DNA from 3 places in the Enterobacter cloacae subsp. cloacae ATCC 13047 genome. Region 3 is predicted to be linked to each of the others. Evidence: predicted binding sites of a transcription regulator. Region 3 holds the regulator's gene; each other region holds the start of a gene.

Region 1 (6,499 bases), 1.7 Mb from region 3:
GCTTCTGAAGAGCTGATGGAGAAATACCTGGGTGGTGAAGAACTGACTGAAGAAGAGATCAAAAAAGCTCTGCGTCAGCGTGTTCTGAACAACGAAATCATCCTGGTAACCTGTGGTTCTGCGTTCAAGAACAAAGGTGTTCAGGCGATGCTGGATGCGGTAGTTGACTACCTGCCATCCCCGGTTGACGTTCCTGCGATCAACGGCATCCTGGACGACGGTAAAGATACTCCGGCTGAGCGTCACGCAAGCGACGACGAGCCGTTCTCTGCACTGGCGTTCAAAATTGCTACCGACCCATTCGTGGGTAACCTGACCTTCTTCCGCGTTTACTCTGGTGTGGTTAACTCCGGTGACACCATCCTGAACTCCGTGAAAGCGGCGCGTGAACGTTTTGGCCGTATCGTACAGATGCACGCTAACAAACGTGAAGAGATCAAAGAAGTTCGTGCGGGCGACATCGCTGCAGCTATCGGTCTGAAAGACGTGACCACCGGTGACACCCTGTGTGACCCGGATCACCCGATCATTCTGGAGCGTATGGAATTCCCTGAGCCGGTAATCTCCATCGCGGTTGAACCAAAAACCAAAGCTGACCAGGAAAAAATGGGTCTGGCTCTGGGCCGTCTGGCGAAAGAAGACCCATCATTCCGCGTATGGACTGATGAAGAATCTAACCAGACCATCATCGCAGGTATGGGTGAACTGCACCTGGACATCATCGTTGACCGTATGAAGCGCGAGTTCAACGTTGAAGCGAACGTGGGTAAACCTCAGGTTGCTTACCGCGAAGCGATTCGCGCGAAAGTTACCGATATCGAAGGTAAACACGCTAAGCAGTCTGGTGGTCGCGGTCAGTACGGTCACGTTGTGATCGACATGTACCCACTGGAGCCGGGCTCTAACCCGAAAGGTTACGAGTTCATCAACGACATCAAAGGTGGTGTAATTCCTGGCGAATACATCCCTGCCGTTGATAAAGGCATCCAGGAACAGCTGAAAGCGGGCCCTCTGGCTGGCTATCCGGTTGTTGACATGGGTATCCGTCTGCACTTCGGTTCTTACCACGACGTTGACTCCTCTGAACTGGCGTTTAAACTGGCTGCGTCTATTGCCTTTAAAGAAGGCTTTAAGAAAGCAAAACCAGTTCTGCTTGAGCCAATCATGAAGGTTGAAGTAGAAACTCCTGAAGAGAACACCGGTGACGTTATCGGTGACTTGAGCCGTCGTCGCGGTATGCTGCGCGGTCAGGAATCCGAAGTAACTGGCGTTAAGATCCACGCTGAAGTTCCGCTGTCTGAAATGTTCGGATATGCAACTCAGCTGCGTTCTCTGACCAAAGGTCGTGCATCATACACCATGGAATTCCTGAAGTATGATGATGCGCCTAACAACGTTGCTCAGGCCGTTATTGAAGCCCGTGGTAAGTAATCCACAGGATTAAAACCTAAGTCCCGTGCTCTCTCCTGAGGGGAGAGCACTATAGTAAGGAATATAGCCGTGTCTAAAGAAAAATTTGAACGTACAAAACCGCACGTCAACGTTGGTACTATCGGCCACGTTGACCATGGTAAAACTACCCTGACTGCTGCAATCACTACCGTTCTGGCTAAAACCTACGGTGGTTCTGCTCGTGCATTCGACCAGATCGATAACGCACCAGAAGAAAAAGCTCGTGGTATCACCATCAACACCTCTCACGTTGAATATGACACCCCGACTCGCCACTACGCACACGTAGACTGCCCAGGTCACGCCGACTATGTTAAAAACATGATCACCGGTGCTGCGCAGATGGACGGCGCGATCCTGGTAGTAGCTGCGACTGACGGCCCAATGCCTCAGACTCGTGAGCACATCCTGCTGGGTCGTCAGGTAGGCGTTCCTTACATCATCGTGTTCCTGAACAAATGCGACATGGTTGATGACGAAGAGCTGCTGGAACTGGTAGAGATGGAAGTTCGTGAACTGCTGTCTCAGTACGATTTCCCAGGCGACGATACTCCAATCGTTCGTGGTTCTGCTCTGAAAGCGCTGGAAGGCGAAGCAGAGTGGGAAGAGAAAATCATCGAACTGGCTGGCTACCTGGATTCTTACATCCCAGAACCAGAGCGTGCGATTGACAAGCCATTCCTGCTGCCAATCGAGGACGTATTCTCCATCTCCGGTCGTGGTACCGTTGTTACCGGTCGTGTAGAGCGCGGTATCATCAAAGTGGGTGAAGAAGTTGAAATCGTTGGTATCAAAGAGACTGCGAAGTCTACCTGTACTGGCGTTGAAATGTTCCGCAAACTGCTGGACGAAGGCCGTGCTGGTGAGAACGTTGGTGTTCTGCTGCGTGGTATCAAACGTGAAGAAATCGAACGTGGTCAGGTTCTGGCGAAGCCAGGCTACAATCAAGCCACACACCAAGTTCGAATCTGAAGTGTACATCCTGTCCAAAGACGAAGGCGGCCGTCATACTCCGTTCTTCAAAGGCTACCGTCCACAGTTCTACTTCCGTACAACTGACGTGACCGGTACCATCGAACTGCCAGAAGGCCGTAGAGATGGTAATGCCAGGCGACAACATCAAGATGGTTGTGACTCTGATCCACCCAATCGCGATGGACGACGGTCTGCGTTTCGCAATCCGTGAAGGCGGCCGTACCGTTGGCGCGGGCGTTGTTGCTAAAGTTCTGGGCTAATTAATTATCCCCGAATAAAAAAAGGACGCTTCGGCGTCCTTTTTTGTTTTCTTAGCGTGTGTACTTGTCACAAATTTTCGCATTTTTTGTTTGCTCCCGCCCCGTATACTGGCGTTTGTGCTATTGTAATCATAACCATTCTCACTTACACTTTGCGCATATTTTGAACGGGAGTCTTTATGTACGTTTGTTTATGTAATGGTGTGAGTGACACAAAAATACGTCAGGCCGTTCGCCAGTTTCAGCCACAGTCCTTCCAGCAACTTCGCAAGTTTGTTCCAGTGGGAAATCAATGCGGTAAATGCGTACGCGCAGCGCGTGAAATCATGCAGGATGAACTGATGCAGATCCCGGAATACAAAGAGATCGCGTAAGCGCCCATCTTTTTTTTGACATCCCTGTAGCCCGATCTACGCTTCAATGAGTGGAAGCGGAGGGACTATATAATGAAAGGTGATGTTAAAATCATAAGTTATCTCAATAAATTATTGGGAAATGAGCTTGTCGCAATCAATCAGTATTTTCTCCATGCGAGAATGTTTAAAAACTGGGGCCTCATGCGCCTCAACGACGTTGAGTATCACGAATCCATCGATGAGATGAAACATGCCGATAAATATATCGAGCGTATTTTATTTCTCGAAGGCATCCCCAACCTGCAGGACCTCGGTAAACTCGGCATCGGTGAAGATGTTGAAGAGATGCTGCGATCCGATCTCAGACTTGAACTTGAAGGCGCAAAAGACCTTCGCGAAGCTATTGCCTACGCAGACAGTGTCCATGACTACGTTAGCCGCGATATGATGATCCAGATTCTGGCCGATGAAGAAGGGCATATCGACTGGCTGGAAACCGAGCTGGATCTCATTGGCAAAATTGGCCTGCAAAACTATCTCCAGTCGCAGATTAAAGTGGAAGATTAACGAGCGTCTGCCAACCTACGCATAAACCCGCTGCCGCCAGAAATGGCCCAAAAGGCAGTGGGTTTTTTAATGTCCGTCTGGCAGGGTTGAACAACGAAGTCATAAGAAGGTAGAGCAGCGCCAATAGTGCGGCAACCAGTGCCAGTTCGGGCAACACGCACCAACCATGCCATGCACCGAGTGCCGAAAGATACTTCACATCGCCATAGCCCATCCCTTCACGGCGAAATATAAGCCGATAACCCCAGTAGATCATGGCAAAGCCGACATACCCTGCCATCGCCCCGACCACTGCGCCAGGCAGAAAATCAGGGTGAAGACAGAGTTGATAGAGCAAACCAGCCCATAACAGGGGACAGAGGTATTTATCAGGGAGAATGCCTGAGCGAATATCTTCACGCACCAGTAAACCTGAGAGAACAAAATAGATGAGCAGGAAGGGGAGGAGAGTAAGCATGAACGAAACCTCAAGGTGAATTTCAGCGAATACTCTTCACACCACGAATGCCTGGCAATAGCCAAAAAATGTAATTGCGTAGTGGTTTCATAAGAACAGAAGAAAGGGGACGGATTGCAGAAAACAGTGCGAGGCCTTACGCAAGGTACACCTTTAGCGCTTAAATTCTAAACGGCACTTGCGTCTTGCCCAGATTTACGTATAATGCGCGGGCTTGTCGTAATTGACGGCGGGTTCAATCTGAACCGGAGTGACTCATTTTGTTACTCAACAATGCTCCCAATTGGGGAGCTACGTAAGAACGGTTACACTCTCCCATCAATCGTAATGGGTTTGAGGAGTAATCATTTTCGTTTATAAAATAATTGGAGCTCTGGTCTCATGCAGAACCAAAGAATCCGTATCCGCCTTAAAGCGTTTGATCATCGTCTGATCGATCAATCAACCGCGGAAATCGTCGAGACTGCTAAGCGCACTGGTGCGCAAGTCCGTGGTCCGATCCCGCTGCCGACCCGCAAAGAGCGCTTCACCGTTCTGATCTCCCCGCACGTTAACAAAGACGCGCGTGATCAGTACGAAATCCGCACTCACAAGCGTCTGGTTGACATCGTTGAGCCAACTGAGAAAACCGTTGATGCTCTGATGCGTCTGGATCTGGCTGCCGGTGTAGACGTGCAGATCAGCCTGGGTTAATCAGGTCATCGAGCGATTGAGAGGTTGAAACAATGATTGGTTTAGTCGGTAAAAAAGTGGGTATGACCCGCATCTTCACTGAAGATGGCGTTTCTATCCCAGTAACCGTAATCGAAGTTGAAGCAAACCGCGTTACTCAGGTTAAAGATCTGGCTAACGATGGCTACCGCGCTATTCAGGTTACCACTGGTGCTAAAAAAGCTAACCGTGTAACCAAACCAGAAGCGGGTCACTTCGCTAAAGCTGGCGTTGAAGCTGGCCGTGGTCTGTGGGAATTCCGTCTTGCTGAAGGCGAAGAGTTCACCGTAGGTCAGGACATTAGCGTTGAGCTGTTTGCTGACGTTAAAAAAGTTGACGTAACCGGTACCTCTAAAGGTAAAGGTTTTGCTGGTACCGTTAAGCGCTGGAACTTCCGTACCCAGGACGCTACTCACGGTAACTCCTTGTCTCACCGCGTTCCGGGTTCTATCGGTCAGAACCAGACTCCGGGCAAAGTGTTCAAAGGCAAGAAAATGGCAGGTCAGCTGGGCAACGAACGTGTAACTGTTCAGAGCCTGGACGTAGTACGTGTTGACGCTGAGCGCAACCTGCTGCTGGTTAAAGGTGCGGTCCCGGGTGCAACCGGTAGCGACCTGATCGTTAAACCAGCTGTGAAGGCGTAAGGGGATAGCAATGGAATTAGTATTGAAAGACGCGCAGAGCGCGCTGACTGTTTCCGAAACTACCTTCGGTCGTGATTTCAACGAAGCGCTGGTTCACCAGGTTGTTGTTGCTTATGCAGCTGGTGCTCGTCAGGGTACTCGTGCTCAGAAGACTCGTGCTGAAGTAACTGGTTCTGGCAAAAAGCCATGGCGCCAGAAAGGTACCGGCCGTGCGCGTTCAGGTTCTATCAAGAGCCCGATCTGGCGTTCAGGTGGCGTGACCTTCGCTGCGCGTCCACAGGACCACAGTCAAAAAGTTAACAAAAAGATGTACCGCGGCGCGCTGAAAAGCATCCTGTCCGAGCTGGTACGTCAGGATCGTCTGATCGTTGTCGAGAAGTTCTCTGTAGAAGCGCCTAAAACTAAGCTGCTGGCACAGAAACTGAAAGACATGGCTCTGGAAGATGTGCTGATCATCACCGGTGAGCTGGACGAGAACCTGTTCCTGGCCGCGCGCAACCTGCACAAGGTTGACGTACGCGACGCGACTGGTATCGACCCGGTTAGCCTGATCGCCTTCGACAAAGTCGTAATGACTGCTGATGCTGTTAAGCAAGTTGAGGAGATGCTGGCATGATTCGTGAAGAACGTCTGCTGAAGGTGCTGCGCGCACCGCACGTTTCTGAAAAAGCGTCTACTGCGATGGAAAAAACAAACACCATCGTTCTCAAAGTTGCTAAAGACGCGACCAAAGCAGAGATCAAAGCTGCTGTGCAGAAACTGTTTGAAGTCGAAGTCGAAGTCGTTAACACCCTGGTAGTTAAAGGGAAAGTTAAACGTCACGGACAGCGTATCGGTCGTCGTAGCGACTGGAAAAAAGCTTACGTCACCCTGAAAGAAGGCCAGAACCTGGACTTCGTTGGCGGCGCTGAGTAAGTCGGAGGAGTAATACAATGGCAGTTGTTAAATGTAAACCGACATCTCCGGGTCGTCGCCACGTAGTTAAAGTGGTTAACCCTGAGCTGCACAAGGGCAAACCTTTTGCTCCGTTGCTGGAAAAAAACAGCAAATCCGGTGGTCGTAACAACAATGGCCGTA
Region 2 (6,499 bases), 2.5 Mb from region 3:
GGCAAATTACTACCACGTTATTCTGATGCGTGAGCCCGGCAGCAACGGCAACATGCACGCCAGTGCAGATATTTACCGATAACGCTTTGACGCTAGCACCAGGAAAGCCAACAAAAAGAATATAGCCATCGTTTTACTTGCCCCCTGCCCGGGGGATTTTTTTATGAATGGCTCTGAAATACCACCGGTTACAACTGTTTTCGGTATTCCAGAGCACTTATTCACTTCTGCCCGTAATAGGCGTTTGGACCGTGCTTGCGCATGAAATGCTTGTTCATCAGGTAATCATCAATGCCCTGAAGCTGTGGGTTGATGCCGCGAGCAATCCACGCCATGCGTGCCACCTCCTCCATGACTACCGCGTTATGGACAGCGTCATGCGCATCTTTTCCCCAGGCGAACGGACCGTGCTGATAGACCACAATGCCCGGCGTATGCAGCGGTTCGCTCTCACCCAGCGTTTCGATAATGACGTTGCCGGTGTTGAGCTCGTACTCGCCTTCCACTTCGGTCTGCGTGAGTGCCCGCGTGCACGGAATGTCACCAAAGAAGTAGTCCGCATGCGTGGTTCCCAGAGCCGGAATGGCCCGCCCCGCCTGTGCCCAGGCTGTGGCATGCGTAGAGTGCGTATGCACTACGCCGCCCAGAGAAGGGTAACGCCGGTAGAGCGCCAGATGGGTGGCTGTATCTGAAGAAGGGCGCCATTTGCCGTCGACAACGTTACCCTCAAGATCAACCACCACCATATCGTCAGGGCTCATAGCGTCATATGCCACGCCGCTGGGCTTAATCACCACGAGTCCCTGCTCTCGGTCGATAGCACTGACGTTTCCCCAGGTGAAGGTCACCAGCCCATAGCGCGGGAGATCCATATTAGCGTCAAAGACCTGCTGCTTAAGCTTAAGCATATTCAGCCTCCAGTAAGCCGGCCCGTGCCATACGTTCCCGTACCCAGTCGCGAGCGTTAGCCACTTCACCTGCCGGGTCATCTGACGTTTCGCTCCACATCTCAATCAGGTAAGGTCCGCAATACCCCGCCTGTTTGAGCGTCTGGAAGCACCGTTCGAAATCCACCACCCCGGTGCCGAACGGAACGTTTTTGAATACCCCAGGACGTGTATCTTTGACATGAACCGCGACGATATGGCCCATCCCCGCCAGCAGTTCCATTTGTACGTCGTTATCCCACGCCGACAGGTTGCCGATATCAGGATAGAGCTGGAACCACGGATTGTTCAGGTAATGCGCGTAGCCCAGCGCCTTGCTGATCGAGTTCATTAACGGATAGTCCATGATCTCCATCGCCAGCGTCACCTGCGCGCGGCTAGCCATTTCAACGCTCTCTTTCAGGCCATCACGAAAACGACGACGCGTTTCGTCATTGGCTTCCTGATAGTAAACGTCATACCCGGCAAGCTGTATCACGCGAATACCGACATCCTGCGCAAAACGAATGGCTTTACGCATGATCTCCAGCCCCTGCGCGCGCACCGTATCATCTTCACTGCCAAGCGGAAAACGGCGGTGGGCACTGAGGCACATAGACGGCACGCGTACGCCCGTTTCGGCGACCGCACTCACCAGCGCCAGACGCTGCTCCTGGCTCCAGTCGAGGCGAGAAAGACGTTCATCGGTCTCATCCACGGACATTTCGACAAAATCGAAGCCCAACTGTTTCGCCAGTTTCAGCCGCTCCAGCCAGCACTCCCCCGCGGGGAGTGCCTTTTCATAGATGCCAAGCGGGACCTGTTTAGACAACATACCCGCTCCTTAGCCCCAAAGCTGAGCGATTGAACGTTTGAACTGACGTGCCGCTTCCACCGGAGACGCGGCATCACGAATGCTGCGACCCGCGATAAAGACGTGAATAGGGATACCTTTAAACAGCGGCAGATCTTCCAGTGCCAGGCCACCGGTAACGGTCACTTTAAAGCCCATGTCAGCAAGACGTTTAATGGCGCTGATATCCGCGTCTCCCCACGCCACGCCGGCGGCCTGCGCATCACGGCTGCGGTGATAAACGACCTGCTGAATGCCAGCATCGCGCCACGCCTGGGCCTGTTCCCAGGTCCAGAAACCGGTCAGTTCAATCTGCACATCGCCGTTGAACTCTTTCGCCACATCCAGCGCGCCTTTCGCGGTGTTGATATCTGCACAGCAGATCACAGTGACCCAGTCGGCATTGGCTTCAAAACACATGCGGGAGAGAATTTTGCCTGCATCGGCAATCTTGGCATCGGCCAGCACGATTTTATGCGGGTAGAGCGCTTTCAGATCGCGAACGGCGCGCACGCCTTCGCCTACGCACAGAATGGTGCCAACTTCGATAATATCCACCTCTTCCGCAATCAAGCGGGTGGTTTCATACGCATCGGACAGAGTCTGGTTATCCAGCGCAACCTGCAACATTGGTAATGACATTTTCAATTCCTTCTTAAACTGCCGCCGCTGTGGCGTTATCAATTAAATCCAGCACTTCCTGCTCGGTGCGGCAGGCGCGTAAACGATCAAAATTCGCTTCGTCATCAAACAGGTTAACGATCTGCATGATGCCAACCTCCTGATGGGTATTGGCATCGACGGCCGCCATGGTGATCAGGATGTCGACCGGGTCGTTATCTTCATGGTTAAACACCAAAGGCGTTTTCAGCGTTACCAGCGCGAAGCCGGTTTTCTTCACGCCCTCTTCCGGGCGACCGTGCGGCATTGCAAGGCCTGGCGCGATGACAAAATAAGGACCATGCTGCGCCACACCATCAAGAATGGCCTGGTAATACCGCGGCTCGACAACGTCAGCCTTAACCAGCAGATCCACACTCAGCTTGACCGCCTCCTGCCAGGTGCTGGCCTCAGCCTGTAAAAGGATGGAGTTATTCTCTGCCAGCGAATCACGTAGTTTCATGTGGCGTCCTTACTTCACGTCCTGGGGGAAGTGCGCTTTGATCACTTCCAGCAGTTTTGGGCCGAAATCCGCAGGGGAGAGCATGTTGCGTACCCCCACGACATATTTGTTGCCAGAAACGCTAATTTCACCGGCGATATGGGTAGACGCGATGATGATATCGGCGCCGTTCAGTTCACTTTTGTATTCACCCACCGCGCAGCTGTTCACCGTGTGGTCAATGTTTGACTGGGTTAAAAACTGGTCCACTTTCATCTTCATGATCATGGAGCTACCTTGCCCATTGCCACACACAGCCAGGATACGTACGGTCATAATCGAAACTCCTTAGTGAGCAGAAACTTCTGCTGTTTGTTTTTCCGCATCTTCTTCAGCTCGCAGAGAACGGCCAGCGAAGAACATATAAGCCAGAGCAATCAGGATGATGACGGCCATAAAGACCAGCCCGACGGACGCAAAGCCCTGCATCATTGGCGGTGCCAGGATTGACCAGTCCGCCATGCCCATCCAGGCGCTCATACCGGTGAGCTTGACCGCCCACACGCAACCGAAGATCTCCACCATGCCCATCACCAGACAGATCTTGAGCGCCGCGCGCCAGCCGCCAAAGTGGTTAGCAAAGACGCCAATGGTGGCGTTGGAGAAGAACATTGGGATAAAGCCAGGAATAATCAGAATGGATGAGCCGCAGCCGACCAGAATGCCTACCGCAATCAACTGGCCGATGGTGCCCCACATGAAGCCCCAGACCACCGCGTTTGGCGCAAAGCTGTAGATAGCCGCACAGTCAATGGCCAGCACCGCACCAGGAATCAGGCGTTGGGAGATCCCATTAAAGGCTTCAGACAGTTCGGCAACAAACATACGGACGCCCTGGGTAATGATGAAAATGGCTACCGCGAAGGAGAAACCGGTCTGCAGGATATAAACCGTCCAGTGCGTTTTCCCCGCCATCGCCTGCACCACATCAATCCCGAAGGAGAGCAGAATGGCGCCGAAGAAGATGGTCATCACAATGGCGGTTGAGACGATGTTGTCGTGGAAGATATTCAGCCAGCCCGGCAGCTTGAGATCTTCTACGCTGTCCTCTTTTTTACCCAGGTACGGTGCGACCTTGTAAGCGAGCCAGGCGGCGAATTGCTGCTGATGGCCGATGGAGAAACCGCAGCCGTCGGTGACCTCCTGCGTCGGCTTGTACATCATGTTGGAGGTGATACCCCAGTAGAGCGATACCAGCACGGCGGTGCAGATAATCGTGGTCCACATGGGGTAGCCGAAGATATAGAGAGACACCGCAATCAGCCCGGCCTGCTGGAACATAATGTGGCCAGTCAGCATGATGGTGCGGATGCCGGTAATGCGGCGCAGCAGAACGTAAATGATGTTCAACGCCAGCGCGAGCAGTACCGCGTACCCCACCCAACTGTAGGCATCTCCCATGCGGTCAATGGTGGCCATCATCGACGCGTAGGTGTCAGAGATGGCGCCGTTGATGCCATACACCTCCGACATCTTCGCAACCACAGGCTTAAACGTGCTGGTCAGAATGCCTGAACCCGCCTGCAACAGCATGAAACCGATGATGGTTTTGATTGTGCCTTTGATGATGACGCTGACGCTTTTGCGCAGAAGGATGTAGCCCAGGCACGTCACGATACCCAGCAAAAGCGGGGCGTTAGTCATTACCTGATTAAAAAAAACGGTAAAGACGTTGTAGAGGATCTCCATAACTCTCTCCAGAAATGAGAACACGAGGGGGTAATCCCTGTTCGGTTGGTGCCATCACTCTATTAATCACAAATAATCACCACAAGATTGCATTTGATTATTTGTGACGTATCACGCAAATTATTTCCATGGTGTTAGTAATGATTTTCACTATCGATTCCCACGCATAAATTATTTCTTATAATTCATACAATTAATCATTGATAGCGGATATTCTAACAACGTAGAAATAGATTATCTGTGACATGGCGAAGATAAATTTCCTCAATTTACTCGTTGCAAACCGATTCAAAGAGTGCCAGCATTAATCACAACAAATCACCAAATGATTACTTTTGATTAAACCAGGAGTCAAAACGATGAGTAAAGTGAACACCATCACCCGTGAATCATGGATTCTGAGCACCTTCCCGGAATGGGGCAGCTGGCTGAATGAAGAGATTGAGCAGGAACAGGTTGCTCCTGGTACGTTTGCAATGTGGTGGCTGGGTTGCACCGGCATCTGGCTGAAATCCGAGGGTGGCGCCAATATTTGCGTTGATTTCTGGTGCGGTACCGGCAAACAGAGCCACGGCAATCCGCTGATGAAAAAAGGTCATCAGATGCAGCGCATGGCAGGTGTCGAAAAATTGCAGCCGAACCTGCGCACCACGCCGTTTGTTCTTGATCCTTTTGCCATTCGCCAGATCGACGCCGTCCTTTCCACCCACGATCATAACGATCACATCGATGTAAACGTGGCGGCAGCGGTGATGCAAAACTGCGCGGACGACGTGCCGTTTATCGGACCGCAGACCTGCGTGGATCTCTGGATTGGCTGGGGCGTGCCGAAAGAGCGCTGCATCGTCATGAAGCCAGGCGACGTGGTGAAAATTAAAGACATTGAAATCCATGCGCTGGACGCCTTTGACCGCACCGCGCTGATCACCCTGCCTGCTGACCAGAAAGCCGCAGGCGTCCTGCCAGACGGCATGGATGAGCGAGCAGTGAACTATCTGTTTAAAACCCCTGGCGGTTCCCTGTACCACAGCGGTGATTCTCACTACTCCAACTACTATGCGAAGCATGGTAACGAGCATCAGATTGACGTGGCGCTGGGCTCCTACGGCGAGAACCCACGCGGCATTACCGACAAAATGACCAGCGCCGATATGCTGCGCATGGCGGAAGCACTGAACACCAAAGTAGTGATTCCTTTCCACCACGATATCTGGTCAAACTTCCAGGCCGATCCGCAGGAAATCCGCGTACTGTGGGAGATGAAAAAAGACCGTCTGAAGTATGGCTTCAAGCCATTTATCTGGCAGGTAGGCGGCAAGTTCACCTGGCCGCTGGACAAAGACAATCTTGAGTATCACTACCCACGCGGTTTCGATGATTGCTTCACCATTGAGCCAGACCTGCCGTTCAAGTCATTCCTCTGATTGTGAACCCCCATCGCCAGACCTTGCGTCTGGCGATTTCATATTTATTTTAGTAATTTCACGCTATTTCAAATATCATCTTTTCAAATCAATTCTTATCGGAATAGCTCATGACGGAAGCGCAACGGCATCAAATATTACTGGAACTCCTGGCGCAAACAGGGTTTATCACCGTCGAGAAAGTGATCGAACGTTTAGGGATTTCACCCGCGACGGCACGACGCGATATCAACAAGCTGGATGAGAGCGGTAAGCTGAAAAAAGTCCGTAACGGCGCGGAAGCCATCAGCCAGCAGCGCCCCCGCTGGACGCCGATGAACATCCATCAGGCGCAAAACCACGATGAAAAAGTGCGCATTGCCAGAGCCGCATCACAGCTGGTCAACCCGGGTGAGAGCGTGGTGATCAACTGCGGCTCCACGGCATTTCTGCTGGGCCGCGAGAT
Region 3 (6,499 bases):
GGCTGTGATTTGCCATTACCGGGTCCTTCTGATGCAAGGGTTAAATTGTACCGCAAACCTTTTCAATCAATTCCGCCGGGAACTGCATGGACTGCATGATGTGTTCAACCATGCTGCACTTGCGGCCCGTATTGGTATTGGTGATGACCCAGTACGGTGTGCCAGGGACATGTTTAGGTTTGGTCTGGTTGCCATTTTGCAGCAGCGTCTGCTCGTCGCCCGCGAAATAGACGCGCGTGCGACCGTGCAGCGACTCAGTCGCTTCAGCAAACGCCTTGTTATCCAGTGAATAAAGTGTAGACAGCACCAGCATGAAGCGGTTGACCGCTTTTTTCTGCTCTGCATATTCATCAGACAGCAGCAGCTCGCGCATCGCACGTACTTTGTCTTTCACCTGCACGGCGGCAGGTTTTGCTTGTGCAACAACACTCGGCTGAGACACGACATCTTTAGTGGCTGGGGTAGCAAACGGTGAGGCGGCGGAAATTTTAAGCATGCGCCGTAAAATGTCGGACGCGCTCTCCCCGATATGCCGCGTTTGGCTGGCAATAAACTGATAGAGTTCGTCATCAACTTCGATTGTTTTCATCTTAATCCAGTGCGATATCTTATCTGAATACAAGTCGTTGAGATTATAAAGTCAAATCCCAACAGCGGATAGCGTCAAACCAGGTTGGCGGCAAAAGTCAGATTAAACTGGAACCTTGCAGCCGGGCGGCAGAATGGTCAACATAATACCCTAACCTGTCACACCTAAAAAAAGAACTTTGCCATGAAATTGAATACCCGAGCGCAATCTGCACAATCGCCGAACACGAATCCTCCCATCGTACTGGTTCACGGGCTGTTTGGCAGCCTGGATAACCTGGGCGTGCTGGCACGCGATCTGGTTACCGATCACGATATTTTGCAGGTGGATATGCGAAATCATGGCCTTTCCGGGCGTTCAGAAGAGATGACCTATGCGGCCATGGCGCAGGATCTGCTGGATACGCTGGATGCCAACAATCTCGAGAAAGTGACGTTGATCGGGCATTCCATGGGCGGCAAAGCGGTCATGGCCCTGACGGCTCTGGCACCAGAAAGAATAAGTGGCCTGGTGGTCATAGATGTCGCCCCGGTGGATTACAACGTCCGTCGCCATGATGAGATTTTCGCCGCCATCAACGCGGTGACCAACGCTGGCGTCTCGACGCGCCAACAGGCAGCCGTCGTTATGCGTGAGCATCTGGATGAAGAAGGGGTTATCCAGTTTCTGCTGAAATCGTTCGTTGACGGTCAGTGGCGTTTCAACGTGCCGGTGCTGTGGGAGCAGTACGATAACATCGTTGGTTGGGAAACCGTTCCGGCATGGCCGCACCCTACCCTCTTCATTCGTGGCGGCAATTCGCCCTACGTTACCGACGCCTGTCGCGATACCCTGCTGGCGCAATTCCCGCAGGCACGCGCTCATGTCATAGCTGGCGCCGGACATTGGGTTCATGCGGAAAAACCAGACGCCGTCTTACGTGCCATTCGCCGCTATCTGACTGATACGGCAAATTGATTAAAAAGAGAGCGACTGGAAGGCTGCGGGCTTCCAGTCGTTGGCGTGCCGTTTTTGGTGATGTATGATGGCGCGCTTATCGCCCAGGCATTAGCAGGGCGGCGTGTTTCCCCCGAAGTCTCAGAATCATGGCCAAAGAACAAACGGACCGTACGACACTAGATCTGTTCGCGAATGAGCGTCGACCGGGACGACCAAAAACGAATCCGCTTTCGCGCGACGAACAGCTGCGTATTAATAAACGCAACCAGCTTAAACGCGATAAAAATCGTGGGCTTAAGCGTGTCGAACTGAAGCTCAACGCCGACGCTGTCGATGCGCTAAACGAACTGGCTGACGCGCGTAATATCAGCCGCAGCGAGCTGATCGAAGAGATGTTACTCACCCAACTCGAGACCATGCGCAGTAAGGCATAAGTCCGAAAAATCCCTTTATTACCCTTTTCATGTAGCACAGAGTGCAGTCCTGCGCGATAGCTGTTTCCGCAGGGTTGCCTGTTCTGCTATTATTGCCTTTATCCGTGGACAAATTGCGCCACCATACCATTAAGTATCAAGAGGTTATTTTACTCATGGCAATTATCGGCATTTTCTTCGGCAGTGATACCGGCAATACCGAAAATATCGCAAAAAACATTCAAAAACAGCTCGGTAAAGACGTTGCCGATGTGCACGACATCGCCAAGAGCAGCAAAGAAGATCTCGAAGGCTATGACATCCTGCTGCTGGGTATTCCGACCTGGTATTACGGTGAAGCCCAGTGTGACTGGGATGATTTCTTCCCAACGCTGGAAGAGGTGGATTTCAACGGCAAGCTGGTTGCCCTGTTTGGCTGCGGCGACCAGGAAGACTATGCAGAGTACTTCTGTGATGCGCTGGGCACCATCCGCGACATTATTGAGCCAAACGGTGCCGTTATTGTAGGTCACTGGCCTACCGCTGGTTACCACTTCGAAGCGTCTAAAGGTCTGGCAGACGACGATCACTTCGTGGGTCTGGCGATTGACGAAGATCGTCAGCCAGAACTGACCGCCGAGCGCGTTGAAAAATGGGTTAAGCAGATCCGTGAAGAGCTGCACCTGGACGATATTCTCAACGCCTGATGATTCTTGCGGCGCAACGGTGGTTGCGCCCATAAACCAGGTCAAACCGATTAAATTAATTGCTACAATCTTTTAACTTTTTCGCCCAGACCTGTACAATGACCCCCTGATAAAACGTGGCTTTCACAATGCAAGTTTGTTGGTGATACCACGTTTTTATAAGCATACTTTACCTGAGACTTGCAGTTTTCATTTAGCCATGGCAGTTCTATAATGAGACGCATTATCCCGGGTGCAATTTCTGTCACTTCCTACAGAAGTGAATCGTTTAGCAACAGGACAGATTCCGCATGACTGACAACAATACCGCATTAAAGAAGGCTGGCCTGAAAGTTACGCTTCCTCGGTTAAAAATCCTTGAAGTGCTTCAGGGTCCAGACAATCACCATGTCAGTGCGGAAGACCTTTATAAGCGTCTTATCGACATGGGCGAAGAGATTGGGCTGGCAACCGTCTATCGTGTGCTGAACCAGTTTGATGACGCGGGCATTGTCACCCGTCATAATTTCGAAGGCGGTAAATCTGTATTCGAACTGACTCAACAGCATCACCACGATCACCTGATCTGCCTGGATTGCGGCAAGGTCATTGAATTCAGCGATGATTCCATTGAATCTCGCCAGCGTGAAATCGCCGCACGTCACGGTATCCGCCTGACGAACCACAGCCTGTACCTGTATGGTCATTGCGCTGAAGGCGATTGCCGCGAAGACGATCACGCGCACGACGCGAAATAAACACGTTTCATACTCTGAGCCAGCCGCAAGGTTGGCTTTTTTTTGCCTGCGGTCTGGCAAAAAAAAGCCCGGCAGCGCAGCGCTACCGGGCATGATAACAGCGGGTTAATGGCTGTTGTTGCTGCGAATCTCTTTCCAGATCTGATCGCAACGCTTCGCGACTTCCTGATCGTTACCGGTTTTACGCGCCTGGATACAGGCCTGATAATCCATTACGCGAATATTCTCCTGGGTTGCGAACTGTTCATGCGCTTTCTCTTTTTTCAGCACATTCAGCACGCTCTGACAGGCTTCGATCTTCTCCGGCGAACCTTCCGCCGTATTGATACACGCGCTGTAGGCTTCTTTCAGACGGGAGTCCTCTTTCGGGGCCTGATTCTGCGCACAAGCCACCAGTCCCGATGCCAGCAACGCGACGATTACAATCTTTTTCATATGTAGTCTCCGGTCCGGCGGGAATTACCCCGCCGGACGAGTCATCAGAAGATGGTGAACGGTGCGATAACCATGAATTTCACGTCGCGTTCATCCTGGAAGATGTTGCCGTAACCGCCCGCGTAGCTCGGGATATCGGAGTGGTTGTCGTATTGTGTAAAGTGCAGTTTGAACATGGTCCCTTTGGCGCGACCATCCTGCAGGGTGTAGATCGCATCCAGGCTGTAAGCGGATTCTTTGAGACGATAGTTTGGATCGTAGTATGCGTCTGGCGTTGCCATATCAGCTGGCTTCGCGTCCCATGCGTAGGCGTAAGATGCCCCCACCGCCCAGCCTGGCAGGTTCCAGTTTTTCAGATCATACATTGCGCCGAAGAAGACTGCTTTTTCGCCATCGGCGTTGAAGTCGGAACGGTTATCCCACCAGATATCCAGACGACCGTTTGAAGAGGCATAGGTTGGGGTCATACGCTGCAGGAAGTAGCCCTGCTGCCCTTCCGCTTTTACCCACGTTCCTTCAAGACGCAAATCTACCTGACCGACTTTGTAGCCGAAGGTCAGCGCCTGCAACCACGCCGTGCCGTCATAAATATCATTCACGCCACCATCACTGACTTTATCTCGCGTACCGTAGAACTGGTAGCTGGTACTCAACGGGCTACCCGCGATGTCAATTTTATAACTGGCCTTAGCAAAATACTGATCGATATAACCTTCCGCCTGACCAAATGCCGCTTCAAGCACTAAATCATTTTTAAAGTCGTACTTCGCGCCCAGCGAGTGAAGATAATCCACTTTGGTCTTTTTATCGTTCTGGTAGAACTTGTCCATTTCGATATGCCACGGCGCTTTATACTCGTTGGTCCACATATACGAGAAGCTCAACGCACCTGCGTCACCGTAATCAAAATTGGCGCCCGCTTCTGCCCCCTGATAGGTACCTGGCATAAAGCTCCAGTGTGGTGCTAACAGGGTTTGACCAGTTGGCTGAATATAACCACCGCGCGCCCATACCGGGCCGTATTTAAATTTCGCAGCAGCTTTATACAGGCTGATACCGCTTTTATCTCCGGACCAGTCTTCTTTATACGCTTTATTACTGGAGGAGAAGGCTATTTCGTTCGGGTGGCCGCTGTCACCATTTTCCGCCATTTCAATTGCCGTGAAGGCGGCAATATCCAGGCCGAACATATCGGCAGCGTAACCAGACTGGAAATCCAGGTTGGCGTTCCAGGTAGAGTGAGAAAGGTTCGTTTTATATTTATCTTCCGTGACATCTTTACGGTCACGTTCACGCTGCCAGTAATAAATACCGCCCGTGAGGGTTGAATCATCGATGAAGCCTGCGGCTTTAGCGTCTGGCGTCACCACCAGGCCTGACATTGCTGTCACACCGGCAATAGCCAGCGCCAGCGCACTACGTTTGCCACTGAACGTACGCATAGATTATTCCTCTTTGACGAATTAAAACGCCTAAAACGGCGAAAAATATAAAAGACCTGATGGTCAGGGGTAGTCGGAAATACCCTCGAATAACTACCGTCTTTAGGTTATTTTTCGCGACGCGAATTATCAATGCTTTTCGGTGGCTAAAACTCAGGATTATGACGAAGAGCACATAATTGGTAGTGCTTTGTAACATTTAACGGGATGCCAGTACTGGCGGGGGAAAAGGCCGATTTTCAATAAGTAACGCGTTAAATGATATTCTTTTTACGGTGCGTCAGACTTTTGAAAGGGGATAAACTTTTTTTAAAAAAATAAGTAGCACCACATTGACCTGTTATTTTTATAAACGCTATTTGGCTACTGCTTTAAAGGCATGATCACTCTATAAAAAAACGCCGCATTACGCGGCGTTTGTTTCTCATTGACCAGCGCGGCGTTATTATTCGCCGATCTTCGTCCAGGTATCACGCAGACCAACCGTACGGTTAAATACCGGTTTTTCAGCGGTGCTGTGACGACTGTCCAGGCAGAAGTAACCTTCACGTTCAAACTGGAACGCTTTACCCGCCTCAGCCGCTTTCAGGGATGGCTCAGCGTAACCCTGTTTGATGACCAGCGATTCCGGGTTGATGGTCGCCAGGAAGTCTTCTGCTGCGCCTGGGTTAGGCACGCTGAACAGACGATCGTACAGACGAATCTCTACCGGCAGCGCGTGTGATGCACTGACCCAGTGGATCACGCCTTTCACCTTACGGCCGTCCGCTGGATCTTTGCTCAGGGTCTCGGCATCGTAAGTGCAGAAGATCGTGGTGATGTTGCCTTCCGCATCTTTCTCTACGCGCTCAGCCTTGATCACATAGGCGTTACGCAGACGCACCTCTTTACCGAGCACCAGTCGCTTGTACTGCTTGTTTGCTTCTTCGCGGAAGTCAGCGCGATCGATCCAGATTTCACCACTGAACGGTACGTCACGGCTGCCCATCTCCGGTTTGTTCGGATGGTTAGGCATCGAGACCATTTCGCTCGCACCCTGCGGATAGTTTTCGATAACCAGTTTTACCGGGTCGATAACGGCCATCGCGCGCGGCGCGTTTTCGTTCAGATCTTCACGAATGCAGGATTCCAGAGACGCCATCTCAATGGTGTTATCCTGCTTGGTCACGCCAATGCGTTTGCAGAACTCACGGATTGACGCCGCGGTGTAGCCACGACGGCGCAGACCGGAGATGGT

What was found. The regulator Fur, encoded in region 3, represses iron uptake genes when iron is present. The targets are predictions, from matches to a motif close to ATAATAATGAGAACNACTATCAA.
Region 1: the regulator Fur is predicted to act here: its motif matches at 2,810-2,832, upstream of bfd (bacterioferritin-associated ferredoxin).
Region 2: the regulator Fur is predicted to act here: its motif matches at 4,765-4,787, upstream of ulaG (L-ascorbate 6-phosphate lactonase).

Annotation. Positions count from the first base shown of each region.
Region 1 covers NC_014121.1:4,812,539-4,819,037, reverse strand. Annotated here, with positions in the region: gene fusA (elongation factor G) at 1-1,431, shown strand, start outside; partial or broken gene tuf (elongation factor Tu) at 1,501-2,687, shown strand; gene bfd (bacterioferritin-associated ferredoxin) at 2,867-3,061, shown strand; gene bfr (bacterioferritin) at 3,134-3,610, shown strand; gene ECL_RS23465 (prepilin peptidase) at 3,594-4,067, opposite strand; gene rpsJ (30S ribosomal protein S10) at 4,449-4,760, shown strand; gene rplC (50S ribosomal protein L3) at 4,793-5,422, shown strand; gene rplD (50S ribosomal protein L4) at 5,433-6,038, shown strand; gene rplW (50S ribosomal protein L23) at 6,035-6,337, shown strand; gene rplB (50S ribosomal protein L2) at 6,355-6,499, shown strand, end outside.
Region 2 covers NC_014121.1:579,996-586,494, reverse strand. Annotated here, with positions in the region: gene yjfY (DUF1471 family protein YjfY) at 1-82, shown strand, start outside; gene ECL_RS02845 (L-ribulose-5-phosphate 4-epimerase) at 222-908, opposite strand; gene ECL_RS02840 (L-ribulose-5-phosphate 3-epimerase) at 901-1,761, opposite strand; gene ulaD (3-keto-L-gulonate-6-phosphate decarboxylase UlaD) at 1,771-2,421, opposite strand; gene ulaC (PTS ascorbate transporter subunit IIA) at 2,435-2,902, opposite strand; gene ulaB (PTS ascorbate transporter subunit IIB) at 2,912-3,217, opposite strand; gene ulaA (PTS ascorbate transporter subunit IIC) at 3,230-4,630, opposite strand; gene ulaG (L-ascorbate 6-phosphate lactonase) at 4,990-6,054, shown strand; gene ulaR (HTH-type transcriptional regulator UlaR) at 6,165-6,499, shown strand, end outside.
Region 3 covers NC_014121.1:3,082,617-3,089,115, forward strand. Annotated here, with positions in the region: gene pgm (phosphoglucomutase (alpha-D-glucose-1,6-bisphosphate-dependent)) at 1-16, opposite strand, end outside; gene seqA (replication initiation negative regulator SeqA) at 41-589, opposite strand; gene ybfF (esterase) at 773-1,546, shown strand; gene ybfE (LexA regulated protein) at 1,675-1,962, shown strand; gene fldA (flavodoxin FldA) at 2,118-2,648, shown strand; gene fur (ferric iron uptake transcriptional regulator) at 2,939-3,385, shown strand; gene chiQ (ChiQ/YbfN family lipoprotein) at 3,491-3,820, opposite strand; gene chiP (chitoporin ChiP) at 3,865-5,262, opposite strand; gene glnS (glutamine--tRNA ligase) at 5,708-6,499, opposite strand, start outside.